DNA from 4 places in the Rhizobium anhuiense bv. trifolii genome. Region 4 is predicted to be linked to each of the others. Evidence: predicted binding sites of a transcription regulator. Region 4 holds the regulator's gene; each other region holds the start of a gene.
What was found. The regulator LexA, encoded in region 4, represses DNA repair genes until DNA is damaged. The targets are predictions, from matches to a motif close to TGTTCNNNNTGTGTTCNG.
Positions count from the first base shown of each region.

Region 1: NE851_RS11675 (YifB family Mg chelatase-like AAA ATPase) is a predicted target of LexA. The motif match lies at 3,362-3,379, and genes of this name have one in related genera.
Region 2: NE851_RS09520 (ImuA family protein) is a predicted target of LexA. The motif match lies at 5,338-5,355, and genes of this name have one in related genera.
Region 3: NE851_RS14600 (PA0069 family radical SAM protein) is a predicted target of LexA. The motif match lies at 1,860-1,877, and genes of this name have one in related genera.

Region 1 covers NZ_CP098803.1:624,904-632,280, reverse strand. The annotation lists gene cysK (cysteine synthase A) at 1-187, shown strand, start outside; gene NE851_RS11680 (DUF4037 domain-containing protein) at 576-1,463, shown strand; gene NE851_RS11675 (YifB family Mg chelatase-like AAA ATPase) at 1,752-3,284, opposite strand; gene gshB (glutathione synthase) at 3,457-4,404, opposite strand; gene NE851_RS11665 (ABC transporter permease) at 4,491-5,525, opposite strand; gene NE851_RS11660 (sugar ABC transporter ATP-binding protein) at 5,509-7,044, opposite strand; gene NE851_RS11655 (sugar ABC transporter substrate-binding protein) at 7,185-7,377, opposite strand, start outside.
Region 2 covers NZ_CP098803.1:182,955-190,331, reverse strand. The annotation lists gene leuB (3-isopropylmalate dehydrogenase) at 1-793, opposite strand, end outside; gene NE851_RS09555 (pyridoxal-phosphate dependent enzyme) at 966-1,898, shown strand; gene leuD (3-isopropylmalate dehydratase small subunit) at 1,972-2,580, opposite strand; gene NE851_RS09545 (VOC family protein) at 2,715-3,134, opposite strand; gene NE851_RS09540 (hypothetical protein) at 3,261-3,494, opposite strand; gene NE851_RS09535 (HpcH/HpaI aldolase/citrate lyase family protein) at 3,633-4,547, shown strand; gene NE851_RS09530 (DUF1737 domain-containing protein) at 4,547-4,753, shown strand; gene NE851_RS09525 (metallopeptidase family protein) at 4,776-5,213, opposite strand; gene NE851_RS09520 (ImuA family protein) at 5,375-6,319, shown strand; gene NE851_RS09515 (Y-family DNA polymerase) at 6,360-7,377, shown strand, end outside.
Region 3 covers NZ_CP098803.1:1,244,551-1,251,927, forward strand. The annotation lists gene rnhB (ribonuclease HII) at 1-357, opposite strand, end outside; gene NE851_RS14600 (PA0069 family radical SAM protein) at 634-1,791, opposite strand; gene NE851_RS14605 (glycosyltransferase family A protein) at 1,931-2,449, shown strand; gene NE851_RS14610 (hypothetical protein) at 2,638-2,952, shown strand; gene moaB (molybdenum cofactor biosynthesis protein B) at 2,975-3,526, opposite strand; gene NE851_RS14620 (4-(cytidine 5'-diphospho)-2-C-methyl-D-erythritol kinase) at 3,526-4,422, opposite strand; gene NE851_RS14625 (tetratricopeptide repeat protein) at 4,435-6,270, opposite strand; gene NE851_RS14630 (polyprenyl synthetase family protein) at 6,404-7,377, opposite strand, start outside.
Region 4 covers NZ_CP098803.1:2,317,221-2,324,597, forward strand. The annotation lists gene gltA (citrate synthase) at 1-875, opposite strand, end outside; gene NE851_RS20165 (ComEC/Rec2 family competence protein) at 1,166-3,595, shown strand; gene lexA (transcriptional repressor LexA) at 3,576-4,295, opposite strand; gene NE851_RS20175 (VOC family protein) at 4,493-5,389, shown strand; gene kdsA (3-deoxy-8-phosphooctulonate synthase) at 5,386-6,231, shown strand; gene eno (phosphopyruvate hydratase) at 6,454-7,377, shown strand, end outside.

The sequences.
Region 1 (7,377 bases), 1.7 Mb from region 4:
CGAACAGGCGCGCCTCGTCGCCCGGCTCGAAGGCGTACCGGTCGGCATCTCCTCGGGGGCAGCGCTGACCGCCGCCATCAAGGTCGGCAGCCGTCCCGAAAACGCCGGCAAGAACATCGTCATCATCATCCCCTCCTTCGCAGAGCGTTATCTCTCGACGGCGCTGTTTGAGGGGCTGGGGAGCTGAGGCAGAGCTTGGCCGGGCATTCATCTTCGTACGTGGCGCGGCGCTTCGGTCATGCTCGGGCTTGTTCTGCAGCCGGTTGATATCCAGCGGATCCTCGCATCAGGCTACGGCAGTCCGGTTTGCGCCGAATGACTGCCCCTCACCCTAACCCTCTCCCCGTAAACGGGGCGAGGGGACGTGCCCTGAGAGGCGGGAGAGGAACGGAGAGGTTACGGCTATCCCCCTTCGCCCCGCGAGCGGGGAGAAGGTGGCGGCAACCGGATGAGGGGCTGGCCTCGGCAATCTCCTTGACCGAGGTGTCGAAGATGACCACACCGATCATTTTCGGTTGGCCCTCTGAGGCGGCTGCGTTCCAATCGTAATGGCATCAAGACCACGGCGAGAAGTCATGCAAGGGATCGAATTATCACGCGGTTTCTATACTGATATCGTTCGGCCCTGGTTGAGCGAGGCTGCGCCAGAGCTCCGCTATTCCGCCGCACTGATCGGCTATGGTTCGGAGCTCATCGGTTTTGACGACGAGGTTTCCAAGGACCACAATTGGGGGCCACGCGTCCACATCCTCCTGAGCCGAGATGATTTCGGCAATTGTGCACGGCGATTGGTCGATGAATTTTCCAAATTTGCGCCGGCTGACTATCTTGGAGAACCTATCGGCTGGCGCAGCCGACCACATCCGGCGTCAAATAGCGTCGAGGCAGCCGGAGCGCTTGAACACGGACTGGAATTTCATACGCTCGAAGCGCTACTGGAAGGCCACTTCGCCGTTCGGTCGGTGGGAAACCTCAACGCTCTTCAATGGCTGGGCTTCGCAGAGCAAAAGCTTCTCGCCTTCACATCAGGCGCCGTCTTTCATGATGACGACAGCCGCTTGAGCCAGGCCCGTGATCGCCTGGGATATTTCCCAGAAGACGTGTGGCTCTACAAGATTGCGTGTCAGTGGCGGCGCATCTCTGAAGAGCAGGCATTTGTCGGTCGCGCGGGGCAAGTCGGAGACGACCTGGGTTCGCGGGTCATCGCCGCGCGGCTGGTGCGGGACGTGATGAGAATGGGGTTCCTGCTCGAGCGCCGGTACGCCCCCTATTCGAAATGGCTCGGCAGCGGCTTTGCCAGGCTCCCGATCGCAGAGGCGCTCTCACCCCACCTGAAGCGGGCCTTACATTCGAATGCATGGACAGCGAGAGGACGCGCTCGCTTGGGCTTACCTGGAATTGGCGCACAGGCAAAATGCGATCGGCATCGCCTCCTTCGAGCCAATCGTGGGTCCATACCATGACCGGCCATTTACGACCATCAACGCTGACGATGCGGTAGAGACCACGTGTTCAGCGATAGCGGACGCGTCGATCAGACAGTTGCCGATTGTCGGCTCTTTGGATCAGGTCAGCGACCTTACGCCCTTGCTTGAAGACGCCAAGCTCTCTCAAAGGATGATGAGCCAGTTACGCAGTTGATCGCTCTGTCATTCCGAAAGCGGGCCGTTGCACAGCGTGTGTTACTATCCTGCGCATGACGAATTGAAATTCATTTTACAGAGTATTTGAGTGCTTCGGCGCCCCTTTTCCTACGCCGCCGCCGTCAGCCTCTCCCCGGCGATCCTGTAGGAGATCGCTTCGGCGAGATGGATGCGGCCGACCGTCGGTTTGCCGTCGAGATCGGCCAGGGTGCGGGCGACCTTGAGGACGCGGTGGTAGCCGCGGGCGGAGAATTTCATTTTCTCGGCGGCGTCGCGCAGCAGCTGCAGGCCGCCAGCATCGGGCTCGGCCAGTTTCTCGATCATGGCGGTGGAGCAGCGGGCATTGGTACCGATGCCTTTTGCGCCGGCGCTTTCGAAGCGCTCCTGCTGGATCTCGCGGGCGCGGGCGACGCGGCGGGCGACGTCGGCGCTGCTTTCGGCCGCCATCGGCCGGATGAGATCGGCGGCGGAGACGGCCGGCACGTCGATGCGGATATCGATGCGGTCCATCAGCGGGCCGGAGATGCGGGCCTGGTAGTCGCTCATGCAGCGCGGGCCGCGGGCGCAGCTATGACCGGGCTCGCCGGCCATGCCGCAGCGGCAGGGGTTCATTGCCGCGATCAGCTGGAATTTCGCCGGATAGGAAACGCGGTGATTGGCACGCGCGATGACGCACTCGCCGCCTTCGAGCGGCTGGCGCAGCGCATCGAGCGCCTGCGGCGTGAACTCTGGAAATTCGTCGAGAAACAGCACGCCGTGATGGGCAAGCGAGGCTTCGCCCGGACGGGCGCGCAGGCCGCCGCCGACGAGGGCGGCCATGGTGGCGGAATGATGCGGGGTGCGGAAGGGCCGGCGGTCGGAAAGCTTGCCGCCGGAGAGCTGGCCGGCGATCGAGTGGACCATCGACACCTCCAGCAGTTCGGCGGCCGAAAGCGGCGGCAGGATCGACGGCAGCCTGGCCGCCAGCATCGACTTGCCGGAGCCTGGAGGCCCGACCATCAGGAGATTATGGCCGCCGGCGGCTGCGACCTCCAGCGCCCGCTTGGCGCTTTCCTGGCCCTTGATCTCGGCAAGGTCCGGCAGGTTGGCGGCATTGGCGCGGATCGATGCCTCCGGCCTGGAGAGGACCTGCGTGCCGCGGAAATGATTGGCAAGAGCGATCAGGCTCCGGGGCGCGAGGATATCGACATCGGCGCCCGCCCAGGCAGCTTCGGCGCCGCTTTCGGCCGGGCAGATCAGCCCCTTGCCGAGCGCATTGGCGCCGATCGCGGCCGGCAGCGCACCTGCGATGGCGGCGATCGTGCCATCGAGGTTGAGCTCGCCGACAACGACAAAATCCGACAGCGCATCGGCGGGAATAGCGCCGAGGGCGGCCATCAGCGCAAGGGCGATCGGCAGATCGAAATGCGAGCCTTCCTTCGGCAAATCGGCGGGCGCCAGATTGACGGTTACCCGCCTGGCCGGCAGCGCCAGGCCGGAGGCATGGAGGGCGGCCTGCACCCGCTCGCGGCTTTCGGCAACCGCCTTGTCGGGCAGGCCGACGATCTGCATGCCGACCTTGCCGGGCGCGACCATGACCTGAACCTCGACCGGCACGCCTTCGATGCCCTGGAATGCCACCGTGCTGACACGCGCGACCATAAACCCATCCCCTTGCCGCAAACTCTTATACCGCCCCCGGCCCTTGAAAGCCAGCGGTTGCAATCTGGCATGGAATCGGGAATAAAACAAGAACAATCAAGGAACGTATCTGGATATCCGCGGCGACCGGGTTGTACCCGGCCGCGGGATCAAAACGGGCATGATTTGCCGGTCAGCCGCGTTTGCGTTCGATCGCATCCCAGAGCAGGCTTGATATATCGGCGCCGCCGAACTTCTTGACCTCGCGGATGCCCGTGGGCGAGGTGACGTTGATCTCGGTCATGTAATCGCCGATCACGTCGATGCCGACGAGCAGGAAGCCGCGTTCTCTCAGCGCCGGGCCGATGCGGGCGCAGATTTCCTGCTCGCGCGACGTTAGTTCGGTCGCCTCGGCGCGGCCGCCGACATGCATATTGGAGCGGCTGTCGTGCTCGGCCGGGACGCGGTTGATGGCGCCGGCAAATTCACCGTCGACCAGGATGATGCGTTTGTCGCCCTTGCGCACATCGGGCAGATATTGCTGGGCGATGAAGGGTTCGCGGAACAGCTGGCCGAACATCTCCAGCAGCGAGGAGAGGTTGCGGTCGTCGCGGGTTGAATGAAAGACGCCGGCGCCGCCATTGCCGTAGAGCGGCTTCAGGATGATATCGCCCATCTCGTCGCGGAAACGGCGGATCTCGGCCGGGTCCTTGGTGATCAGCGTCTTCGGCATCAGGTCGGAAAATTCGGTGACGAAGATCTTCTCCGGCGAATTGCGCACCCAGGCCGGATCGTTGACGACCAGCGTCTTCGGGTGAATGCGCTCGAGCAGATGCGTCGAGGTGATATAGGCCATGTCGAAGGGCGGGTCCTGGCGCAGCAGCACGACATCCATGGTGGCGAGATCGACGCGCTCCGGCGCACCAAGCTCGACGTGATCGCCCTTGACGTCGCGCAGCAGCATCGGCTCGACGCTGGCAAAGAGCTTGCCGTCGCGGAAGCTCAGGCGGTCGGGCGTATAATGGAAGAGCCGGTAGCCGCGCGCCTGGGCTTCCAGGCTCATGGCGAAGGTGGAATCACCTGCGATATTGATGCCGGCGACATGATCCATCTGGACCGCTACATTGGTGATCTTGGCCATTTCCGTCCCTTCCTGACTGCCGGACAGATGTAGGTCGGCCAGATTTCAAACGCAACGGCCAATCAAGGCCTTCCGGGGCACCCTGATCATCGCGTCTCAAGGATCCGCATCAGCCGGCCGCGATAGCTGTCGAGAATAACGGCGAGCACGATGACGGCGCCGATGACGATCGGCTTGATATTGTCGTCGGCGCCGAGCAGCTGCAATCCCGTCGACAGCACCTGCAGAATGCAGGCGCCGACCAGCGTGCCGATGATCGAGCCTTTGCCGCCGGAGAGGCTGGTGCCGCCGATGATGACGGCGGCGATGGCGTTCAACTCATAGCCGATGCCGGCAACCGGGCTGCCGACATTGAGGCGGAGCAGATAGACCATGGCGGCAATGCCGGCGGTCAGCCCGGAGATCGTGAAGACCGCGATCTTGTATCTTTTCGGCTGATGCCCCGACAGCCGCACAGCCTCTTCATTGGTGCCGATGGCAAAGACGAAGCGCCCGAAGACGGTATAGCGCAGCACGAACCAGCCGATCAGGACGACGACGATCGCAATCAGGAAGATCGACGGAAAGATGCCCCAGAAGATCAGGTTGCCGAAATCGACGAAAGGCTGCGGCAGGCCTGTTATCGTGGAGTTGTCGCTGACCACGCGGGCCAGGCCGCTGGCGACGTTCAGCATGCCGAGGGTGACGATGAAGGACGGAAGCTTCCACTTCTCGCAGATCCAGCCATTGACCGCGCCAAGGATGGCGCCGGTGCCCATCGACGCCAGACAGGCGAGAACAATCGCCTGCCATGGCGAAAACGCCGGATTGATCATGATCGTCGCACCGATGACCGTGCAAAGGGCAAGCAGCGAGCCGACGGAGAGATCGATGCCACCGACGAGGATGACGAAGGTCATGCCCGCGGCCAGCACGGTGTTGATGGCGATCTGCACGAAGATCTTCAGAAAATTCTCCGGCGTCGCGAAATAGGGCGCCGTCGCCGAGAAAAACGCCAGGATCAGGATGAGGGCGATGGCGACGCCCGCTTCCTTCATCGAGATCCGGATCAGCTTGTCCCAGACGCTCACCTCTTTCGCCCCAGTTTTCGCCTCGGTCTGTTCTTCAATGTTGGCGGACACGGCTGTACTCCTTGTAGGCGAGCGAAAGGATCCTGCTCTCGTCGAATTGGTCCCGGGCTATTTCCCCTGCGATCTTGCCGTCGGAAAAGACGATGATGCGATGGCAGATGCCGATCAGTTCCGGCAGATCGGAAGACACGACCAGGACACCTTTTTGCTCGGCCGCAAACTTCCACAGGAGCTCATAAATCTCGGCCTTGGCACCGACGTCGATCCCGCGGGTCGGCTCATCGAAAATCAGCACCTTGGGACCGCGGAACAGCCATTTGGCAATGACGACCTTTTGCTGATTGCCGCCGGAAAAGGTCCTGACGGCCTGACGGATGGACGGGGTCTTGATCCGCAGCTCACGCACGAGGCGCTGCGCGTGATCCTCCTCGGCCCTTCGCCTGATCAGGCCGTTGCGGGAGATCTTGGCGAGATCGGTGATGGTGGTATTTTCGGCGCAGCTCATATCGAGCATCAAGCCCTGCATCTTGCGATCTTCGGTCGCCAGGCAGAGCCCGGCCGCAACGGCATCCTGCGGCGAGTGGATCTCGACCGGCTCGCCATTCAGGCGAATTTCGCCGGCCGCCTTGGCGTCGGCGCCGAATATGGCGCGAACCGCCTCCGTCCGGCCGCTGCCGACGAGACCGGCAATACCGACAATCTCGCCCTTTGCCACGGAAAATGACAGTTCCGGGCTATGGCGCGTCACCTTCAGGCCGGAGACGCCGAGCGCCTCGCCTGAGACCACGCTGTCGCCGCGGAAAATGCCGTGATCCGAAAGCTTGCGCCCGACCATGAGCTCGACGATGTCGGGAATAGCCAGCCCTGCCAGCGGCCGGGTGATCACGTGTTGGCCGTCGCGCAGCACCGTCACATCGTCACCGACTTCGAAGATCTCCTCCAGCCGGTGCGAGATATAGAGCGTGGTGACGCCTCGCTGCTTCAGGCGTTTCAGAATTTCAAAGAGGCGATCGACCTCCTTGGAGGTCAGGGTTGCCGTCGGTTCATCGAGAACGAGAAGCTTGCTTTCGTAACAAAGCGCCTTGGCGATCTCGACCAGCTGAAGCTGCGCGACGCTGAGGCGGCTCGCCAGCGTGGTCGGGGCCACATCGAGGCCGACCTCCTCCAGGAGTTCGGCTGCCCTCTTATTCATTTCCTTGTAGTTCACCAGGCCGTAGCGGCGCGGCAGATGCTCGAAGAGCAGGTTTTCGGCAACCGTCAGGTTGGAAAGCGGATGCAGCTCCTGGTGAATGACCCGGATGCCCGCCTTGAACGCCTCCAACGGCGAGGCAGGATGGTATGGCTTGCCGTCAAACAGGATGTGGCCGTCATCCGGCCTGAAGACGCCGCCGAGCAGATTGATCAGGGTCGACTTTCCAGCCCCGTTCTCGCCCAGAAGAACGTGCCCCTTGCCGCGGCCGATCCGCATGGAGACATCCTTGAGCGCCACAACGCCGGGGAAGCGCTTGCCGATGCCCTCCAGCCTCAGAATGTCGTCATCTGCTGTGTCTGACACGTCGACCTCATGCATGGTCTCTTCAAACCTCGGCGCAACGCGCATCGGAGAGGCCCGAACGAGCCTCACCCGGAGCGATCAACGCGTCAATCGATTGGTGGAAATGGCGTCGGCCGCAGCCGGCGCCACATTCGCTTTTGGGGCCGGCAATCCGACTATTTCAGATCGGCTGCCGTGACCAGCTTGACGTCGGTCTTGACCCAGCCGGTGAATTTTTCGCCGGCCAGTTCCCGCATGCCATAGTCGATGCCCATGACCGCCATCTGCGCGCCATACTGCTCGACGGTGGCAAGCATCTTGCCGTCCTTGATCAGCGGCTGAACCGGCGGGATGTTGTCGAAGCCGACA
Region 2 (7,377 bases), 2.1 Mb from region 4:
TGCCGAGCGAACCGGTCAGCATGGCAGCGACGTCGGAGAGCATGTCGCCAAAGAGGTTGTCGGTGACAATGACGTCGAACTGTTTGGGCTGGCGCACCAGCTGCATGCCGCCGGCATCGGCCAGCATGTGTTCGAGCTGAACGTCGGAATATTTCGCCTTGTGCGTCTCGGTCACCACCTGGTTCCAGAGCACGCCCGACTTCATGACGTTGCGCTTTTCCATGGAGCAGACGCGGTTTTGCCGGGTGCGGGCCATTTCGAAGGCGACGCCGGCGATGCGCTCGATCTCGTAGGTATCGTAGACCTGTGTGTCGATGCCGCGCTTCTGACCGTTGCCGAGGTCGATGATCTCCTTCGGCTCGCCGAAATAGACGCCACCCGTCAGCTCGCGGATGATCAGAATATCAAGGCCTTCGACCAGCTCCGGCTTCAGCGACGAGGCTGACGCGAGGGCCGGATAGCAGATGGCGGGACGCAGGTTTGCGAAGAGCTGCAGATCCTTGCGCAGGCGCAGCAGGCCGGCTTCCGGACGCACTTCGTAAGGCACGCTATCCCATTTCGGGCCACCGACGGCGCCGAAGAGAACGGCATCGGCGGCAAGTGCCTTCTGCATGTCGGCTTCCGAGATCGCCGCGCCATGCGCATCATAGGCAGAGCCGCCGACAAGGCCTTCGTCGATGACGAAACCGGCGTTCATCGCCTCGTTCATATAGGCGATGATCTTGCGGACCTCGCCCATGGCCTCGGGACCGATGCCGTCACCCGGCAGCAGGAAAAGATTGCGCGCTGTCATGAAACCCTCCTGGGAAAAACAAGTTGCGGCTTCTTAGACCCCGGAAATGGGCATTTCAAGCGAGAGAAGAGGTGAATCGGTACGCTTCGCTCTTCGCCGCGATGGTTGCTCCCGTGCCTGCAAACGGATTAGAAACGGCGGGCCTACCCTTTTCTTTCCCTGGATGTTGCCCATGCCTTTCGCACCTCTCCATCTCGACACGCCCTTGGTTCAGACAGCATCCGGTTATAGCGCCAGCGGCAAACGGCTCTGGCTGAAGCTTGATGCGCTGCAGCCTTCCGGCAGCTTCAAGCTGCGCGGCGTCGGCAGGCTTTGCCAGCACGAGGTGGAAAATGGGGCGCGCGAGATCTTCTGTGCTTCCGGCGGCAATGCCGGGATTGCCGCGGCTTATGCCGGCCGGGCGCTCGGCATACCGGTCACGATCGTCGTGCCGGAGACGACGACGGCCGATGTGCGGCAGACGATTACCGCGACGGGCGCCAATGTCCTCGTCCATGGTTCGGTCTTCGACGAAGCCAATGCCCATGCCGTCGAACTCGCCCGGAGCCGCAAGGCGACCTATGTGCACCCCTTCGACCATCCGCTGCTGTGGGATGGCCATGCCACGCTGATCGACGAAGTGGTGGCGAAGGGTGCAAAATTCGATTGCGTCGTCACCAGCGTCGGTGGTGGCGGGCTGCTTGCCGGCATTGTCGCGGGGTTGCAGCGAAACGGGCTATCCGATGTGCCCGTCATCGCCGTCGAAACGGAAGGGGCGGCCTCGCTGAACGCCAGCCTCAAGGCGAATGAGCGTATCATCCTTCCCGCCATTACCTCGATTGCCACTTCGCTCGGGGCGCGGCAGGTGGCGCAGCATGTCTTCGACCTGCCGAAGCAGCATCCGATCGAAAGTATCGTCGTCAGCGACGCCGATGCCGTTGCCGCCTGCCTGAAATTCGCCGATGCGCAGCGCATTCTGGTCGAGCCGGCTTGCGGTGCCGCCCTTGCCGTTGCCGATGTGCATGCCGGGCTGCTTCAGCGCTTCGACAATCCGCTGATCGAAGTCTGCGGCGGCATCGGCGTATCGCTCGAAAAGCTCAGAGCTTGGAAAGAGAAGTTTCTCTGATCTGCGGCAATTCGGTACTGTAAAGAAAAAGCCGGGCGAAAGCCCGGCTTGATCGGCAATTATTGGATTGTGCTCAGGCCGCCCAAGGGTGCGAAGCGGCGTTCTTCTTTTCGAAACTGTCGATCGCCTTGCCCTTTTCGAGCGTCAGGCCGATATCGTCGAGGCCGTTCAGCAGGCAGTGGCGCTTGAACTCGTCGAGATCGAACTTGATCGAACCGCCATCGGGGCCGGTGATCTCGAGGCTCTCGAGGTCGACGGTCAGGATGGCGTTGGAGCCGCGCGAGGCGTCGTCCATCAGCTTGTCGAGATCGTCCTGGCTGACCTTGATCGGCAGAATGCCGTTCTTGAAGCAGTTGTTGTAGAAAATGTCGGCGAAGCTGGTCGAGATCACGCAGCGGATGCCGAAATCGAGAAGCGCCCAGGGCGCGTGCTCGCGCGAGGAGCCGCAGCCGAAATTGTCGCCGGCAACGAGGATCTTGGCATCGCGATAGGCCGGCTTGTTGAGCACGAAATCCGGGTTTTCCGAGCCGTCCTCATTGTAGCGGGCTTCGGCGAAGAGGCCGGTGCCGAGGCCGGTGCGCTTGATCGTCTTCAGATAATCCTTCGGAATGATCATGTCGGTGTCGATGTTGACGACCGGCAGCGGCGCTGCAACGCCCGTGAGCTTCACGAATTTATCCATGATCCATGCTCCATTTCAGCAAATCTACTTTCTGAATTTGCATCTAGTCCAGTTTTTCGTCGAAATGAAGGAGAATCTTTCACAGATGGCGGCCACGCGACGTTTCGCGCGGCCTGCCGATTGCGCCGGTCCCCTTATTTGGACGGTGCGTTCAACCCCCAGAGGACGCCGAACGGATCACGAAGCTGGCCGTAGCGGTCGCCCCAGAACATCAGTTCGACCGGCATGACGACTTCGGCGCCGGCCGCAACCGCGCGATCCCACCAGAAATCGATATCGTCGATAACCAGCTGGATGGCGAAGCCTTCGTGGCCTTTGAAGGGATGGCCGTATTCGGGATAGGCATCCGACAGCATGAGGGAGCTGCCGTTGATGTAGAGATGCACATGCATCGTTCTGCCGTTTTCGTCGACCGGCACGCGATAGGCCTCTTCGGCGCCGAAAGCCTTCGTGTAGAATTCCGCAGCTTTCACCGCGCCATTGACCGTCAGATAGGGCAGCAGGCCATTCTTGACCGGCGGCATCTTGGTCGGGTTGCTCTCTGTCGCATCCATGCTTGTCCTCCATTCGTTTTTAGCGCCGGCTGAATGCCTGGCTGCTTCAAGGACGCAGCATGGAAGCGTGATCCGACAGTGTCGGCCGAAATTTTTCAGCGAACGAAATCTTCAGTGAAAAGGTGATCAGAGATCGATGATCGTGCCGCGGCCGTCGTTCCACACCCGCATCTCCGGCTTACCGTTGTTTGCCTTGGCACGGATCGGAGCGGGCTTCATCTTCATCGACAGCGCGCGCCCGACCATGAGTACGGTCAGGATGCCGCCGACAGCAAGCGTCACCGAAAAGGTGAGAAGCAGCATGGCCACGAAAACGGTGGCGCCGGCAAGCATGAGGAAGATGGAGCGAATGTTCTGCATGGTTAGAGACCTTTCTTCGGAAAGGAATGTGGTCCTTCTCTTTCCTCTCTGCAAGGCAAGCATGGCTTTTTGTTGTTCTGCTGGATGTTCTGGGGCAGGTTGCTTGCTTCGGCTGTCAAAGCTTGGCACTAATTCGCCATGAGCCGAAACCCCGTGACCCCTCGCCTGCGCCGTTCGGTGCTGAGCGTGCCTGCCATCAACCCCCGCGCCCTCGAAAAGACCCATGCGGTCGATTGCGATGCAGTGATCTTCGATCTCGAGGATTCGGTGGCGCCGGAAAAGAAGGCGGAAGCGCGGGAAAACCTGAGGCGCTTTTTTTCGGATCGGCCGCTCCAAGGCAAGGAGCGGATCATCCGTATCAACAGCCTGTCGTCCAATTTCGGCCTGGCCGATCTGAAGCTGGTGACGGCGCTTGGTCCCGATGCCGTTCTGCTGCCGAAGGTCGACGAGCCGCAGGATGTCACTGATATCAGCGACCTTCTCTCCGAGGCGGATGCGCCCGAAGATCTGCGCATCTGGGCGATGATCGAGACGCCGCGCGGCATCCTGAATGCGGCTGATATCGCCGAGGCCGGGCGCACGCCGGGCTCGCGGCTCGATTGTCTCGTCGTCGGGCTCAACGACCTGCGCAAGGAAACCGACGTGCTGCCGCAGCCGGGACGGAGCTATCTCGTGCCGTGGCTGATGCAGGTCGTCCTTGCGGTCAGCGCCTACGGGCTCGATGCGATCGACAGCGTCTTCAACGATTTCAGGGACGAGCAGGGTTTCGATGCCGAATGTCAGCAGGGCCGGGCCATGGGCTTTACCGGCAAGATGCTGATCCATCCCGCGCAGATCGAGCCCGCCAATCGCCATTTCGGCCCGGATTCGGCCGCGATTGCGGAAGCGGAGGCGATCATATCAGCCTTTGCCGATCCCGCTTCCGAGGGGCTGAACGTCATCAATGCAGGCGGTCGGATGATCGAGCGGCTGCATCTTGTCCAGGCGGAAAGTCTGGTTCATAAAGCCCGCCTGATCGCAGCCCGCCAGGCTGCAGCACGAAAGACGATGTGATGAAACTCTACCGCTTCCTGACCGGTCCCGACGATGCTTCCTTCTGCCACAAGGTTACCGCCGCCCTCAACAAGGGCTGGTCGCTGGAGGGCTCGCCGACCTATGCCTTCAATGCCGCAACCGGCGCGATGCAGTGCGGCCAGGCCGTCGTCAAACATGTCGAAAGCAAGGATTACGATCCTGAGATGAAGCTCTCCGAGCAGTAGCGCGTTCTGCCGAACGCGCGGTTTAGCGCTCGGCGGCTTCCTCGGCGCTGGCCTCGATCCGCTCCATGTCATCGTCGCTCAGCCCGAAATGATGGCCGATCTCGTGGATCAGGACATGGGTGATGATATCGCCGAGCGTCTCATCGTTCTCAGCCCAGTAATCGAGGATGGGGCGGCGGTAGAGGCGGATGCGGTTCGGCATCTCGCCGGTTTCCACCGTGAAACGTTCGGAAATGCCCCTGCCCTCGAAAAGGCCGAGCAGGTCGAAAGGGGTTTCCAGCGCCATGTCCTCGAAAACGTCGTCATCGGGGAAATCCTCGATCTCGATCGTGAGGTTGGTCGTCAGCTGGCGGAATTCATCCGGCAGATGGCTGTAGGCCTCCATTGCCAGCGACTCGAAGGTGCTGATCGTCGGCGCATGGCGGTCCCGCCAATCATCGCTCTGGTCTCTGCGGGCCATGAATATTCCTTCCTTTGCGGGCCCATATAGAACCTTTATCGCCGATTTTCGAGTGCGGAATCAAAGGCAGGAATAAATTCATAGAGAATGGCCGTTGACTCTTCATTAGCTCTCTGGAATCTATAAGAACATAACAGGAACAAGACGGATTGGAGAACGCCATGGCGCAGCACGCCCTGGCGCGCGAGCGGCTTTTTGCGCTCCGCGAAACCATCGCCAGACTGGAGGGAAAGCCCGCGCCGGCGCTTGCCGCGGCGGAACGGGAAGCCGTGGCGGAAGGACGCAAGGCCCGCCAGGAGCGCACTCTGCCGCCCCTGCCGTTTGGAATAGAGTTCCTCGATGGGGCACTGGAAGGCGGCCTGCCGCTCGATGCGATCACCGAATTCCGCTCGGCTCTGTCTCGCGATGCCGGTGCGGCAAGCGGGCTGGCTATGGCTGTTGCCGCACGGCTGCAGAAACAGGAAGCGGATGCCGGCAGGTTTCTGCCGTTGCTCTGGATCGGCGATGCAATCGGCACGCTGGAGGCCGGCCGTCCCTATGCCCCCGGACTTCGGGATTTCGGACTGAGCCCGGAGCGGTTTCTCCACGCCGCGCCACGCAAGCTGGACGAGGCGCTCTGGCTGGTGGAGGCGGCGGTGGAAAGCGCTGCCTTCTCGGCCGTCATCTTCGAAGTGCGAGGCAATCCCGCCCATTTCGGGCTGACCGAAAGCCGCAGGCTCAGTCTTCGGGCGCGGGCTGCCCGCCATCCACTCTTTCTCGTGCGCCAGGCCGGAGCGGAGGAGGCAAGCAGTGCGGCTTTCCGTCTGCATGTCGAACCGGCCCCGGCCGGTCTACGGCCGTTGCCGGACGGATCGAGGCTTTCCGGCAGCATCGGCAATCCGATTTTCCGTCTCACGCTGGAGAAGAGCCGCAATCCGGCTCCGCTCTCCTTTCTTCTGGAGTGGAATCCCCATGAACGCGAATTTCTCCCTGTCGCCGAACCAAACCTCGTTCGTCCTCCAGGCCAACAGTCAGCGCATTCTGGCGCTCAGCTTCCCGCATCTGCCAACGGACCGCATCGCCCGCAAACGATGGGGGCTCTCCTGGCGTTCGAAAGGGCGTCCTGAGACGCCGCCTATCGTCTGTTCCGGCAAGCTCAACAATGCCATTCGGCTGACGGCACTGGACGAGTTGGCCGAGAGGCTGGGGTTGAGGAAGGATTTGGGCGTTGCCGAAGCGCGCGCCATGTATCCAATGCTCGAGGTCGCGGAAGAGGATCCGGCGGCCGACCGCCGGCTGCTGGAGGCAATTGCCGACTGGTGCGACCGTTATACGCCGCTGGTGGCATTCGACGGCAAGGACGGTCTGTTTCTCGACATTAGCGGCTGCGCCCATCTGTTCGGCGGTGAAAAGGCGCTTCTTCGGGATGTGCTGTCGCGGCTTTTTCATATGGGGTTCGATGCACGGGGCGCGATTTCATCATCGCCCGGCCTTTCCTGGGCGGTGTCCCGCTTCGGGCAGAGTGGCGTGATCGAGGACGAAGAGGCGGAACATGTGCTGGTGTCCTTGCCGGTTACAGCCTTGCGGCTGGAAGGACAAACCGTCGATGCTCTGAAGAAGCTCGGCCTGAAATATATCGGCGATGTCATCGATGCGCCGCGAGCGCCGCTAACCCGCCGGTTCGGGCCGGAGCTGCTTCTGCGTCTCGACCAGGCGCTGGGGCATGAAGAAGAGCCGGTCTCTCCCCGGCGTCCTGTCGCCAGCCTCTCGGCCGAAAGCCGGCTGATGGAGCCCATCGGGACGGAAGAGCAGATCCTTGCCGTCACCAGGCAGGTCGCCATGTCGCTGCAGCCGTCGCTGGAGGCGCGAGGGGCTGGCGGGCGGGTGTTCGAACTGGTCCTGTTCCGCGTCGACGGCAGGGTCTTTCGTATCTCCGTCGGCGCTTCGCAGCCGCTGCGCGAACCAAAGCTCATTGCCGGGCTTTTTTCCGAGCGATTGCAGGCGGTCTATGATGATCTCGATGCCGGCTATGGTTTCGAGATCCTGCGGTTGAATGTGTTGCGGCACGATTCCTTCAACGAAGCGCAGGAGGATTTCGAGGGCGATCGTCAGGGAGAGATCTCGCTTTCTGTTTTCGTCGACCGGGTGTCGGCCCGGCTTGGTGCGGATTGCCTGCAAAGCTTCC
Region 3 (7,377 bases), 1.1 Mb from region 4:
GCAGATGGCGCGGCGCATGGCGTCGAGGCTAGCCTTGCGGATATCGGTCTCGTCGATGCGCGTCGAGCTGGAGGAGGCGATGGAGACGGTCGCGGTCGCCAGAATCTGCGCGAACAGTTCCTCGCGCCGTTGCGCCGAAAGCTGCTTGGAATCGTTCAGACCCTCGGGGATGCGTTTGGGATCGAGGATGACGGCAGCGGCGACCACAGGCCCGGCCAGTGGCCCGCGGCCTGCCTCGTCGGCGCCGGCAACCGGCCAGTGGCCGGCCCTGCGGGCTTTGAGCTCGAGTTTGAAATCCGGCACGAGCGGAACCGTGTCGAAAAGCAGGGGAGAATCGGGTGGCGTGCGAGGTTTCATGCGGCTGAACCTCGCACGCCAACCCGATTTCCCGCAAGTCCCCGGATCAGGGCGGCGGCCGGGGACCGGTCCGGCGGATGGTGGCGGTCAAGGCCATCCGCGGGAATTGCGCTCGGGGCTCGAAGACAGGGCGGTTCTATCGAGAAGCCGATGCGCAAGCTACAAGCAATTCCAGGAAAAGTGCGAAGCGGTTTTCCGTTCGGAATTGCGTAAAGGCCAGAGAGCAGTTCCCGGCAAAGCGCGAAGCGGTTTGCCTGAACTGCGTAAAACAAAAGGTCAAAGAAGCGACAGCTGGACGCCGCTGCCGTCGGGCGGCACGAACAGGTCGTCGCGCAGCGGCACGCTGCGTCGCGTCAGGCCGAAACGCCGGGCTGCCATCTCAAATCGCCTGGCGATCTGCCAGGCATAGGGACCGGCGCCCTTCATGCGCTTGCCGAATTCGGCATCGTAATCCTTGCCGCCGCGCATCGAGCGCACCAGCGACATCACATGCCGGTAACGATCGGGGTAATGTTGCAGCAGCCAATCACGAAACAGCGGGCTGACCTCGAGCGGCAGCCTGAGGATGACATAGCTCGCCTCGGCGGCGCCGGCAGCCTTGGCCGATTCGAGAATGCGCTCCAACTCGTGATCGTTCAGCGCCGGGATCAGCGGGGCGGCCATCACAGCCGTCTGGATGCCAGCTTCGGCAAGGGTGTGGATCGTCTCCAGCCGCCGCGGCGGTGTTGCGGCCCGCGGCTCCATCGTCCGGGCGAGCTTGCGATCCAGCGTGGTCACGGAGATGCCAACGCGCACCAGGTTCTTGCTTGCCATCTCCCGCAGAATGTCGAGATCACGCAGGATCATCGCCGATTTGGTGACGATCGAGACCGGATGGTTTGCCTTGTTCAAGACCTCGAGGATGCCGCGCATGATGCGCCATTCCTTTTCGATCGGCTGATAGGGGTCGGTATTGGTACCGATGGCGATCACCCGCACCTTGTAGCCGGGTTTGGCGAGCTCCCGCTCCAGCAACTTTGCCGCATCGGGCTTGGCAAACAGCTTCGTCTCGAAATCGAGCCCTGCGGAAAGCCCCATATAGGCATGCGTCGGCCGGGCGAAACAATAGATGCAGCCATGTTCGCAGCCGCGATAGGGATTGATCGAACGGTCGAAGGAAATATCCGGCGATTCGTTGCGGGTGATGGCCGTGCGCGGCTTCTCGACCTGCACTTCCGTCTTGAACGGCGGCAGTTCTTCCCATGTCTGCCAGCCATCGTCGAAGGTCTCCCGCTGCAGCGCTTCGAACCGCCCCGTCGGGTTCAATCCCGCCCCACGCCCGCGCCGCCGATCGACCTCGACCCTTAGACCCGAGGAAACGATCATCGCATCGGCAATATCTGCCGTATTGGCAGGCGCGAATGCGGCCTGCCCTGCCAGGGACTGCTCTCTCATCGGATTCTCCCGTGGCGGAAAGCCATCGCCTCCGCCCGTTTTGCTGATTAAATTCCTATCGGCAAAATGAGAACAATGCAAGAACAAAATGAGGAAAACGGCGCTGGCAAAAATTTGTGCGGCGCATTATAAACAGTCAATGTTGACGGTTGTTCTCGAATGTCAGGATCAGGAATCTGAACTGGCGCAGACTTTATCGGTCTTGGTGGCAGGCGCAGTGGAGGGGCTGGTGAGCGATGTGATCGTGCTCGATCGCGGCTCTCGCGACGGCACCTCACGGGTGGCCGACGCTGCCGGCTGCCGCTTCCATTCGCAATGGGATATCAAGGACATCGTCCGCTCGGCGCGCGGCGAATGGCTGCTCTTCGTCGAGCCGGGCGCCAGACCGCAGGCGGGCTGGATCGATGAGATCGCCGAATATGTGGCGCTGAACAAGCTGCCGGCGCGCTTCACTGCGTCGAGGGGCTATCGCCGCCCGTTCTTCCAGCGTGTCGGCCGGGCCGTACCGCCGCTGGAACTCGGTTTCCTGGTGCCGAAAAAGCTGGCACTCGCCACCGCCAAAAGCGGCATGCGGCTTGCCGAATTCGTCAAGGGCCAGAAACCGCGGCGGCTGGCGAGCGAGCTCATTCCGTCCTGGGTCGCCCGCGCCGCACGGTAGCTGCCGCGATCCCCTCCCACCGCTCGCGCAAAAGATGGCGCCCAATAGGATTTCGCGCTATAATTCAAACATGGCGCCGTCGAAGCGCCGCGCTTCGCAACGGAATGGCCATGGAATGCCGGTGAACGGCAGAACAGGTCAGCGACAATCTCCTCTTCTGCCGGGTACCCGGCGAAAGGAGGTGCGTCATGACACGCGGTATGATCTACGGCCTGCTGGCCGTCATATTGCCGATATTGGTGATCGCGCATCCGCATTCGGCAGCATCGCAGATGATGCGCAGTTGCGCAGGCCGACCCGAAATCGTCAATTTCCTGGACAAGAACTTCGCCGAAAAGCTCACGGCAGTCGGACTGATCAACCAGAACGCCATTCTTGAGGTCTATGCCGCCGAAAGCGGCACCTGGACCCTCATCGTCACGGATGTTCACGGCGTAAGCTGCATTCTGCTGTCGGGTGATAGCTGGGATACCATGCCCGTCCTGCCGGGCCTGGCCACATAGGAATGCCGCTCTTGCAGGCAGTCTACTTCGTCGCGCCGCGTTTCAGGTGCTCGTCCAGCCGCGGCATGATCTCGACGAAATTGCACGGCACGCTGCGGTAGTCGAGTTGGCCTTTCAGAATGCCGTCCCAGGCATCCCGGCAGGCGCCGGGCGAACCCGGCAGCGCGAAGATGAAGGTGGCATTGGCAACGCCTGCCGTGGCGCGCGATTGGATCGTCGCCGTGCCGATCTTCTCGTAGGAGATCCGGTGGAAGATGGCGGAAAAGCCGTCCATCCGCTTTTCGAACAAAGGCTCCAGCGCCTCGGGCGTCACGTCGCGGCCGGTAAAGCCGGTACCACCCGTGGTGATGACGACGTCTATGTCTTTGCTGTCAATCCAGGCCTTTACCCGGGAGGCAATCTCCGTGCGATCATCGGGTACGATGCCACGGTCGACCAGCCGGTGGCCCGCTTCGGTGATCCGCGCCGCCAGCGTGTCGCCTGACTTGTCCGTCTCCGGCGTGCGCGTGTCCGAGATCGTGAGAACCGCAATACCGACCGCGATGAAGGGTCGCTTTTCGTCCAGAGCTGCCATCACGTGCCTCCCGAAACCGTTTCCGTCGCCTGGAAATACCAGTCGGGCCGCGCGTCGTGAAGAGCCGCCGCCGCATCTTCGGCGGCGGTCATGGTGGCAAAGATGCCGAAGCAGGTGGCGCCGGAACCGGACATGCGGGTCAACAGCGCGCCGCTGGCCTGCAGCATCGCCGAGATCGCCGATATCTCCGCCACAAGCTCGCGCGCCGGCGGTTCCAGATCGTTGCGGGCGGCACCGATCGCCGCGAGCCAGTCGGCAGTGTTGGGCACACGCGGAGCCAGGCTCAAGGCCGGATTGTCCTTTGTCGCCAGCCGGCGGAAAACCTCGGGCGTCGACACGCCCTTCAGCGGATTGGCGAGCACCATGGCAAAGGCCGGCAGATCAGGCACCGCTTCGATCTTTTCGCCGATGCCGCGGGCAATCAGCGGCCGGCTTTCCATGCACATCGGCACGTCGGCGCCGAGCTTCAGCGCCAGCATAGCAAGCGCGTCCTCGGGCAACCTAGTGCCCCAGAGGCGCATCAGCCCCCGCAAGGTCGCAGCTGCGTCGGCCGAGCCGCCGCCGATACCGGAGGCGATCGGCAAATTCTTCTGGAGGTGGATATGCACAGGGAAGGCGAGAGCTCCGACCGCCTCGCGCAGGAGATCACGCGCCCTCAGCACGAGGTTGGTGCCGCCATCTTCGGCAAGCGCGCCGCCGAAACGGCCTGACAGGGTGAAGGCGTCGGCCTGTGCGGGCAGGAAACCCAGCCGGTCGCCATGCTCTGCGAAGGTCACCAGCATATCGAGCAGATGATAACCGTCCGGCCGCTGGCCCGTCACATGCAGGGCCAGGTTGATCTTCGCGCGCGCCTCTTCGGTGACGCCGAAAGCGTCGGCCAGGCCCTCTTCAGGCATGCGTCCCGCCCGTCAGGATTTCTTGTCGACCGGCGGCGGCGTGACGGGGGCCGGATCCGGCTGCTTCTTGTCGGCCGCCTTGGCATCGTCGCTGACGGGAGGCAGGCCGTTGGCGACCTTGTCCTTGATCTTCGGGATCTCGGCAGCCTCAGGCTCGGAGCTGAGCGCCCGGTTCCACTGGTAGACGGCTTCGAGCTTGCGCCCGACGCGCCAATAGGCATCGCCGAGATGGTCGTTGATCGTCGCGTCGCCGGCCTTGATCTGGGCAGCCCGCTCCAGCTCGTCGACGGCATCGTCGAAACGGTTGAGGCGGAAATAAGCCCAGCCGAGCGAATCGATGATGTAACCGTCGTCAGGGCGAAGATCGACGGCCTTCTTGATCATCCCGAGACCTTCGTCGAGGTTACGGTTCATGTCGATCCAGGAATAGCCGAGATAGTTCAGCACCTGCGGCTGGTCGGGGTTGAGCTCCAACGCCTTGCGGAAATTCGGCTCCGCCTGGTCCCACTTCTTCAACCGTTCATAGGCGATGCCGCGCTGGAAGAAGACGCTCCAGTTGGCGCGGCCGGGAATGGGGCCGATCGCTTCGACGGCCTTGTCGTAATTGGCGGCCATCGCCTCGTAGTCCTTGGCATCGGAGAGCACGCTGCCATAGGCGAGGTAGCTGCGGATGTCCTTCGGGTCGGAGGTGATCAGCGCCTGCAGATGCTTGCGCGCCTCGTCCACCTTGCCGCCCTGGGCAAGGGCAAGGCCGAGCTGCAGCTCGGAGATGCGCCGCATCGGCGAATTCTCCGGCACTTTCTTGTAGAGCGCGATGGCGCGGTCCATCTGGTTCTGCTTCTCGGCGATGCCGCCGAGCAGCACCAGCGTATCGGCGCTGTTCGGATCGAGCGCATTGGCCGTCTGCAGGTAAAGCGAAACGATGTCCTCGGCGCCGTCGCGGTTCAGTGCGCCGCCGACCGAAAACAGCACGCCGGCAGCCCCTTCTTCGGCTGTCTTGACCTGCTGTTCCTGCTTCTCGTCCTTTTCGATGCTGTCGCGCAGCGCGTTCAGCGGCGCATAATTCGGCAGCAGGTTGTCACCGACGGAAACGGCGTCGAGCGCCTTCTGCTTATTGCCCTGCGTTGCTTCGAGGCGGGCAAGCGCCATCACCGCGCGCATGAAGGTGTCGGGCGCCGTCGCACCGCCTTCCTTGTCGAGCACGGCATCGTTCAGATGCTTGCGGGCGGACTTCACATCGCCGGTGGCGATGGCGATCGCCCCGGCATTGTAATTCTGGAAGATTCGGAACCAGTCCGGTCCCTTCATCTTCTCGACCATGGTGAGCGCTTCCTTGCCGCGGCCGGCTCCGACGCGGGCCCAGGCAAGCAGCAGGTCGTTCATCATCCGGTCGAGATCGTTCGGCCCTTTATATTTCAGGATGGCCTCGGCGGTCTTGTAGTCGTCGCGGCGCACGGCATCCATGCCGCGCACGATCGTGGTGATGCGCTCGACGGAAGGATCGCCCTTCAGGTCGTTGGCATATTTGACGCCCTCCTTGATGTCGCCATTGAGCAGCAGCGAGATCATCAGCCGCTGGCGAATCTCGGGATTGCCGGGTTCGATCTGCAGCGCCTTCTTGTAGAGTTCGATCGCGGTTTCGTAGTCATGATCCACATCGGCCGTGCGGGCGGCGAGGAAGGCGCCGGAGAAACTGGTGACGCTATCGGCATCGAAGAAACTGTCGGTCTTTGCGGCATCGCCCGTCTTGGCCGCATCCTCGGCGTTGACGCCGCCGACGCCGCCCAGCGAAAGGACAGCGGCCAGCGCTGCGCTCGTAAGAAGACGGATGGCAAATCTCTGCCGCATTAGGAAACCTTTCTTCGACAGCGTCCCGGCAATGGGGCCGGCCGCAAAACAAGTTGCGATCACTGATTCATAACAGGATGGCTTTTTTGAAGCGGCGCTGCAAGAAAATCAGCCTGCGATCAAGGACGATTGATCAATTGACGCGCTCGATGCAGAAGTCGATCACTTCCATCAGGGAGGATTTCCAGACGGTATCGGGAAGCGGCGCAAGCGCATCCCGTGCGATCGTGCCGTAATGGATCGCGCGGCCGATCGTGTCGCTGAGCGTGCCATATTTGGTGATCAGCCCCAGCGCTTTTTCGAGGTTGGCGTCGGTGCTGTTGCCGGCTTCGATCGCATCGCGCCAGAACGCGCGCTCGTCCTCGGTGCCGCGGCGATAGGCGAGAATGACCGGCAGAGTGATCTTGCCCTCGCGGAAATCGTCGCCGACATTCTTGCCGAGATCGGCAGCCTTGCCGCCATAGTCGAGCGCGTCGTCGACGAGCTGGAAGGCGAGCCCGAGATTCATGCCATAGGATTTCAGGGCGTTGCGGCCGGACCGGCCGGCCTCGGCGACGATCGGCCCGACTTCGGCGGCGGCGGCAAAGAGAGCGGCCGTCTTGGCGCGGATGACGGAGAGATAATCGTCTTCCGTCGTCTCCATGTTCTTGGCGACGGAAAGCTGCAGCACTTCACCTTCGGCGATCACGCAGGCGGCCGAGGACAGGACGTCGAGCGCATCGAGCGAGCCGACATCGACCATCATGCGGAAGGCTTGGCCGAGCAGGAAGTCGCCGACCAGCACGCTTGCCTGGTTGCCCCAGATCATCCGTGCCGTCGATTTGCCGCGGCGCAGATCGCTCTCGTCGACGACGTCGTCATGCAGCAGCGTCGCCGTGTGCATGAACTCGACCGATGTGGCGAGCTTGACGTGGTTTTCGCCCCTGTAGTCGAACAGCGAGGCGGAAGCCAGCGTCAGCATCGGCCGCAGCCGCTTGCCGCCGGATGAGATCAGATGGTTCGCCACTTCGGGGATCATCTGCACGTCGGAGCCGGCCTTGGACAGAATGAGCTGGTTTACTCGCTCCATATCCGCCCTGGTGAGATCGACCAGCGGCTTTATGGATG
Region 4 (7,377 bases):
GCGCGGGCGATATATTCCGGGATGTGGTCGACTGTGCCGATTTCGTTCAGCATGTTCAGCGCTGCTTCGTTGGCGCCGCCATGTGCAGGCCCCCAGAGGCAGGCGATGCCGGCCGCGATGCAGGCGAACGGGTTGGCGCCCGACGAACCGGCGAGACGGACGGTCGAGGTCGAGGCGTTCTGCTCGTGATCGGCATGCAGGATGAAGATGCGGTCCATGGCGCGGGCAAGCACCGGATTGACCACATATTCCTCGCAAGGCACGGCAAAGCACATGCGCAGGAAGTTCGACGCATAGTCGAGGTCGTTCTTCGGATAAACGAAGGGCTGGCCGATATGGTATTTGTAGGCCATGGCGGCGAGCGTCGGCATCTTGGCGATCATGCGCAGGCTGGCGACCATGCGCTGGTGCGGATCGGTGATGTCCGTGGAGTCGTGATAGAAGGCCGACAGCGCGCCGACGCAGCCGCACATGACGGCCATCGGATGTGCATCGCGGCGGAAGCCGGTGAAGAAGCGGCTCATCTGCTCATGCACCATGGTGTGGTGCGTGACGCGATAATCGAAATCCTTCTTCTGCGCGGTGGTCGGCAGTTCGCCGTAGAGAAGCAGGTAGCAGACTTCCAGGAAGTCGCCATGCTCGGCGAGCTGCTCGATCGGATAGCCGCGATGCAGCAGAACACCTTCGTCGCCGTCGATGTAGGTGATTTTCGATTCACAGGATGCGGTCGAGGTAAAACCCGGATCGTACGTGAAGGAAGCCGTGTTCTTGTAGAGGGCACCGATATCGATGACGCTCGGGCCGATCGTGCCGCTTTTGACGGCAAGGTCGACAGATTTGTCACCGATTTTTATTGTAGCGCTTTGATCCGTCATGCTGATCCTCCGAAATGGCGGTGGCGCCTTAAAAGCGCCATAGGGGTTAAGCGTCCTCACCGATAGCTATATGATCGCGAAGCTAATGCCAAGTTACCGTGACGGCATTTTGTGCATTGCGGTATCACCTTTTAGGCACTGCAGCGATGAGCCGCGTGCATATCGGAAGCTGATGATTCGACTGGTCTTTTGGCACTCGCGATTTTCCCTCATATTTCAATCGATTATTCTTGCCGGATTTGATGGGAGGTTGCATTCTGGCCGCCTTGGCGGGTGAGCTTGGGCGGCGGATGCAGGAATTGACGACAGTCGAATTGCGGCCGGAAGCAGGCGCCGGCCTTGCCGATACCTCCGGTTTTTCTCCCCCTGCCGTGGTGTCGCGGCCGGCAAGGACGCAGTCGGCGACACCGTTGCGCCATCGCCTGCCGGCTTTGGCCTCGCAATCGCTGCGTGCCGGCAGGCGCATGCTGGGCGAGGAGGCGGATCATGGCCGCCTGCTGCTATTCTCGCCGGTCTTCCTCGGCGCCGGATCAGCCTTCTGGTTTCTTGGAGCATCGGATTTTCCGGTCATTGCACCGCTGCTCTGCCTGTTGGTGCTGACGACCGCGGTTCTGATCGCCAGCCGTATGCGGGCGGCATTGCGGACCGTCCTGCTGGCGCTTGCACTTGTGGCCGGTGGCATGGTCTCGGCGGAGTTCGAAAGCTGGCGGGCTTCGACCGTGATCCTCGACTCCGCCGTGACGACGACGGTGACCGGCCGTGTCGAACGGCGCGAAGGCGATGGTCGCGGCCGGTGGCGCTACATTCTGGCCGTCACCGGCACCGAGGCGCCGCAGGTGAAGCGGCCGCCGGAACGGATAACCGCGATCGCCCGCGGCGCCGACGCGCCTTTCGAGATCGGTGACATCATCACCGGCAGGGCTCGGCTGACACCGCCGTCAGGCCCAGCACTTCCAGAGCTCAACGACTTCTCTTTCGGGGCCTATTTCGATGGCATCGGCGCCAATGGTTTCTTCTACGGCGCGCCGACGAAAGTCGATTTGCAGGCGGGCCCGCAGGCTGCCAGATCGACGGCGGAAGCCCTGCTCGAATGGCTTTACCGGCTGCGCAGCGGCATCGGCGACCGCATCCGATCGATTCTGCCCGGCGACACCGGCGCTTTTGCCGCTGCTCTGGTGACGGACGAACGGCGCGCCATCTCGAATGCGACCACGGAGGCGCTGCGCCAGTCCGGTCTGGCGCATATCATCGCCATCTCCGGCCTCAACATGGCGCTGTCGGCCGGCATCTTCTTCGTCGGCTTCCGGATGCTGCTCAGCCTCTTTCCCGGCGTCGCCCAGGCCTATCCGACGAAGAAGATCGCCGCCGCCGGCGCGCTCATCGCCGTCACGGCCTATTTCCTGATCTCCGGCTTCGCGGTCTCGGCCGAGCGCGCGTTCATCATGATGGCCATCATGCTGATTGCCGTCTTCTTCGACCGGCCGTCGATCAGCCTGCGCAATGTCGCTCTCTCCGCGCTCGTCATCCTCGCCATTTCGCCGTCCGAGGTCCTGGGTCCGAGCTTCCAGATGTCCTTTGCCGCAACCTTGGCGCTCGTGTCGGGCTATCAGCTGTGGAAGGATCGGCGCGTCCGCGAGAATGCCTTCCTGAAGCTGCCGATCGTCAGGCCTTTCGTCGCGGTTGCGGGGTTCTTCGGCGGTGTCTTCCTGACCTCGCTGATCGGCGGTTTCTCCACCGCACTGTTTTCGATCGAGCATTTTCATCGCCTGACCGCCTACGGCCTGCCGGCAAACCTCGCGACGATGCCGATCATCTCCTTCATCATCATGCCGGCCGGGTTGCTGGCGATGCTGCTCATGCCTTTCGGTCTGGACGTTTTGCCTTGGAAGATTGTCGGATTCGGCCTCGATCTGGTGATCGCCGTCGCCAAGACCGTGTCCGGCTGGGGTGGCGACATCGGCATCGGCCGCTTGCCCGCCTGGTATTTCGCGGTCGCCGTGGCAGGCTTCCTGCTGCTGACGCTGCTCCGCACTCGGCTGCGCCATATGGGCACGTCGATCATGTCAGCCGCAACGCTCATCCTGCTGCTTCTGCCGGTTCCCCGGCCGCCGGATCTGGTGATTTCGGAAGATGGCAGTCTCGTCGCGGTCGTCGAGGCGGCGGCAATGGCCTCCAACCGTGAAAACCCGCCGGATTTCATCTTCGACCAATGGCAGCGCGCGCTGGTCCTGCCGGCGCATGACCCGCCGAAGATGCTGGATGGTCCTGCTGTCCCGCCAGCGGGAGAGGACCGCCGCGTCAAGCTCTCCCGCGATCAGCAGAACGAAGCGAGGGCGGCGATGCGGGCGGCTGCAGCCGGCGGTGACGCAAACCGCTTTTCCTGCGTCAAGAAGGCCTGGTGCATATCAAGGCTTGGCAACGGTCATGTGGTCGCCGTCATCGACAATGCCGCCTATCTCGCTCCGGCCTGCGATGCGGCCGATATCGTGGTAACGTCGGTCCGCCTGCGTTTCAACAGCTGCCGCTCAGGCGCGACGCTCTTCACCGGCGAGACGTTGCGCCGGACCGGTTCCGTCGAGCTGCGCTTCGCGGAGGCCGGCATGGAGGTCACAACCGCATTCGATGATCTGTGGCGGCCATGGATCCGCCATCGCGCCTATGACTGGCGCAGCAACAGCTTTGTCGAAACCGGCCAGGGTGTTAGTGATAGCGGCGAATAAGGCCGACGAGTTTGCCCTGCACCTTGACGCGGTCTGGCCCGAAGATCCGGGTCTCGTAAGCCGGGTTGGCCGCTTCCAGCGCGATCGAGGCGCCCTTGCGGCGGAAGCGTTTGAGTGTCGCTTCTTCGTCGTCGACGAGAGCAACGACGATGTCGCCAGGGCTTGCGGTGCTGCCATTGCGGATGATCACGGTGTCGCCGTCGAAAATGCCGGCGTCGATCATCGAATCACCCTTGACCTCCAGCGCGTAGTGTTCACCGGAGCCGAGCATATCGGCCGGAACGACGATGTCGTGGGTGTTGTTCTGGATTGCCGAGATCGGAACGCCGGCGGCGATGCGGCCCATGACCGGCACGGAGACTGAGTTGCCATTGTCGGCGACGGGTTTTGCAGGAGCGGGAGTGGCGACCGGCTGGGGCTTGCCCAGGCTGCCCTCAATGACGCTCGGCGAAAAGCCGCGCCGGGGCTGGATGCTGGGGCTATAGGCCTCCGGAAGCTTGATGACCTCGAGTGCGCGGGCCCGGTTCGGTAGGCGGCGAATGAAGCCACGCTCCTCGAGCGCCGTAATCAGCCGGTGAATCCCGGACTTCGAAGCGAGATCCAGGGCGTCCTTCATTTCGTCGAAAGACGGCGGAACGCCGGATTCCTTCATGCGCTCATGAATGAAGAGGAGAAGCTCCTGTTGTTTGCGCGTGAGCATCGACGTTGTGACCTCGTGATTGAAACAAATCCAGAACAGACACTATATGTTCCATATGTGTTCCGCAAGTAGCTAAATTTCCGTAAAACTTGGCGCCAACTCGTTGAGATTTTTATTTTCATTTGCCGGATTGGCCGACAAGTCTTGCCTTGGGCGGCACTGTCGCACATCTCTGCCGTGTCAGGAGAGGGGATATCATGAACGAGCATTCCGCCAAACCACGCCCGCTGGATCATGTCGTGCTGCCGGTCGTCAATATCGATCTGGCGCGCGAGAGGCTCGGCAAGCTGGGCTTTACCGTTGCCGCCGATGCGCGTCATCCCTTCGGAACGGAGAATGCCTGCGTCTTTTTTGCCGATAAGACCTATCTGGAGCCGCTCGGGATTGCGAGCGTTAGGGAAAGTGAAGCATCGGCGCGGCAAGGCAATGTCTTCACCGCCCGCAACCGCGCCTTCCGATTCCGCTGCGGCGAGGAAGGGCTTTCGGCGGTGGCCTTCGGCAGCGAGGATGCCGATATCGATCATCGGAATTTCGTCGGCGACGGAGCGAGCGCCGGCGAGATGCTGGCGTTCAGCCGGCCGATGACGATGCCGGATGGTTCTGAGAGCATTGCCGGCTTCAGGCTGGCCTTTGCCGGCGACCTGCGCGCGCCCGATCTCTTTCTCTTCACCGTCGAGCGCGTCAATCCGCTGCCGGCCGACCGCAGCGCGCTGGAGGCGCATGCCAATGGCGTCACCGGCATTGCCGAGGTGGTGCTTTGCGCGCCCGATGCGGCTGCCTTCGCCGCCTTCGTCAGTCTTGCCAGCGCGCAATCGGCAGTCGAGAAAACCGGTTTCGGCGTCACGATCGCGGCGTCGAATGTGAAAATCAGCCTGATGACGCCGGAGGGTTTGGAGGCCTATTTCGAGGTCGCTGTCCCATCCGCCGACCGCGGCCTGCGCGGCCGGGCGATTCTCTTCGCTGTCGCCGATCTTGCCGTGACAGAAGCGCATTTGGCTGCTAACGGGGTGACATATACGCGCAAGAACAATCGCATTCTGGTGAAGCCCGCGCCCGGGCAGGGCACGCTTTTCGCCTTCGAGGAAACACGATGAGCACAGATACGAATTCCCAAGTCAAGATCGGCGAGGGCCAGGGCCAGGTCACCTTTTCCAACACCGGCCGCCTGTCGCTGATTGCCGGCCCTTGCCAGATGGAGAGCCGCGACCACGCCTTCATGGTGGCCGGCACGCTGAAGGAGCTTTGCGGAAAGCTCGGCATCGGCCTCGTCTACAAGAGCTCCTTCGACAAGGCAAACCGCACTTCGCTTTCGGCCGAACGCGGCATCGGCATTGAAAAGGGCATGGAGATCTTTGCCGACCTCAAGAAGGAATTCGGCTTTCCCGTCCTGACCGACGTTCATACCGCCGAACAATGCGCCGAGGTGGCAAAGACCGTCGATGTCCTGCAGATCCCGGCCTTCCTTTGCCGCCAGACCGATCTTCTCATCGCCGCCGCCAATACCGGCCGCGTCGTCAATGTCAAGAAGGGCCAGTTCCTCGCTCCCTGGGATATGAAAAACGTCCTGAAGAAGCTTAACGCCAGCGGCAATCCGAACGTGCTGCTGTGCGAGCGCGGCGCCTCGTTTGGCTACAACACGCTGGTTTCCGACATGCGTTCGCTGCCGATCATGGCGTCGATGGGTGCTCCCGTTGTTTTCGACGCCACCCATTCCGTGGCGCAGCCGGGCGGGCAGGGCGATTCCTCGGGCGGCCAGCGGGAATTCGTTGAAACGCTGGCGCGCGCAGCGGTGGCGACCGGCATTGCCGGCGTCTTCCTCGAAACCCATCAGGACCCCGACAATGCGCCTTCCGACGGACCGAACATGGTCTATCTCAAGGACATGCCGCGGCTCCTCGAAAAGCTGCTTGCCTTCGATGCGGTCGCCAAGGCCTGATTACCCAGCTTGACGTTCAACAGTCTGACATGATCGCGCTATAAGCATGTCGCGCAAAACCAAAGAGCAAAGCGCGGACCATGCGAATGTTAGAGATCGCGACGCGCTTTCGTCCACATCGGAACGCTGGTTCGAAGGCTGGCAATTGCGGCATTGTAATTTGCTCGCCTTCGATTAAGACAGGTTTCGAACGACTTATCACCCACTGAGCAGGAAGAACCCATGACTGCAATCACCGATATCATCGCCCGCGAGATTCTCGATAGCCGTGGCAATCCCACCGTCGAAGTCGATGTCTATCTCGAAGACGGCAGCATGGGCCGCGCGGCTGTTCCCTCGGGCGCCTCGACGGGCGCGCATGAGGCGGTCGAACTGCGCGACGGCGGCAAGCGCTACCTCGGCAAGGGCGTCCAGAAGGCGGTCGATGCCGCCAACACCGAGATCTTCGATGCGATCGGCGGCATCGACGCCGAAAACCAGATCCAGATCGACAACATCATGATCGAGCTGGACGGCACGCCGAACAAGTCGCGCCTCGGCGCCAACGCCATCCTCGGCGTGTCGCTCGCCGTCGCCAAGGCTGCCGCCCAGGCCTCCGGCCTGCCGCTCTACCGTTATGTCGGCGGCGCTTCCGCCAGCCTGCTGCCGGTGCCGATGATGAACATCATCAACGGCGGCGCCCATGCCGACAACCCGATCGATTTCCAGGAATTCATGATCCTGCCGGTCGGCGCCGATACGATCGCCGAAGCCGTGCGCATGGGTTCGGAAGTCTTCCATACGCTCCGCAAGGAACTTGCCGCACAGGGCCACAACACCAATGTCGGCGACGAAGGCGGTTTCGCACCGGGCCTGAAGAGCGCTTCCGAAGCCCTCGACTTCATCGTCAAGTCGGTCGAAAAAGCCGGCTACAAGCCGGGTGAGGACATCTACCTCGGCCTCGATTGCGCCTCGACGGAATTCTTCAAGGACGGCAAATATGTTCTCGAAGGGGAAGGCCGCACGCTCGAATCGGGCGCCATGGCCGAATATCTGGCCGAACTCGCCGCCAAGTACCCGATCATCTCGATCGAGGACGGCATGGCTGAGGACGACTGGGATGGCTGGAAGACGCTGACCGACCTGACCGGCAAGAAGACCCAGCTC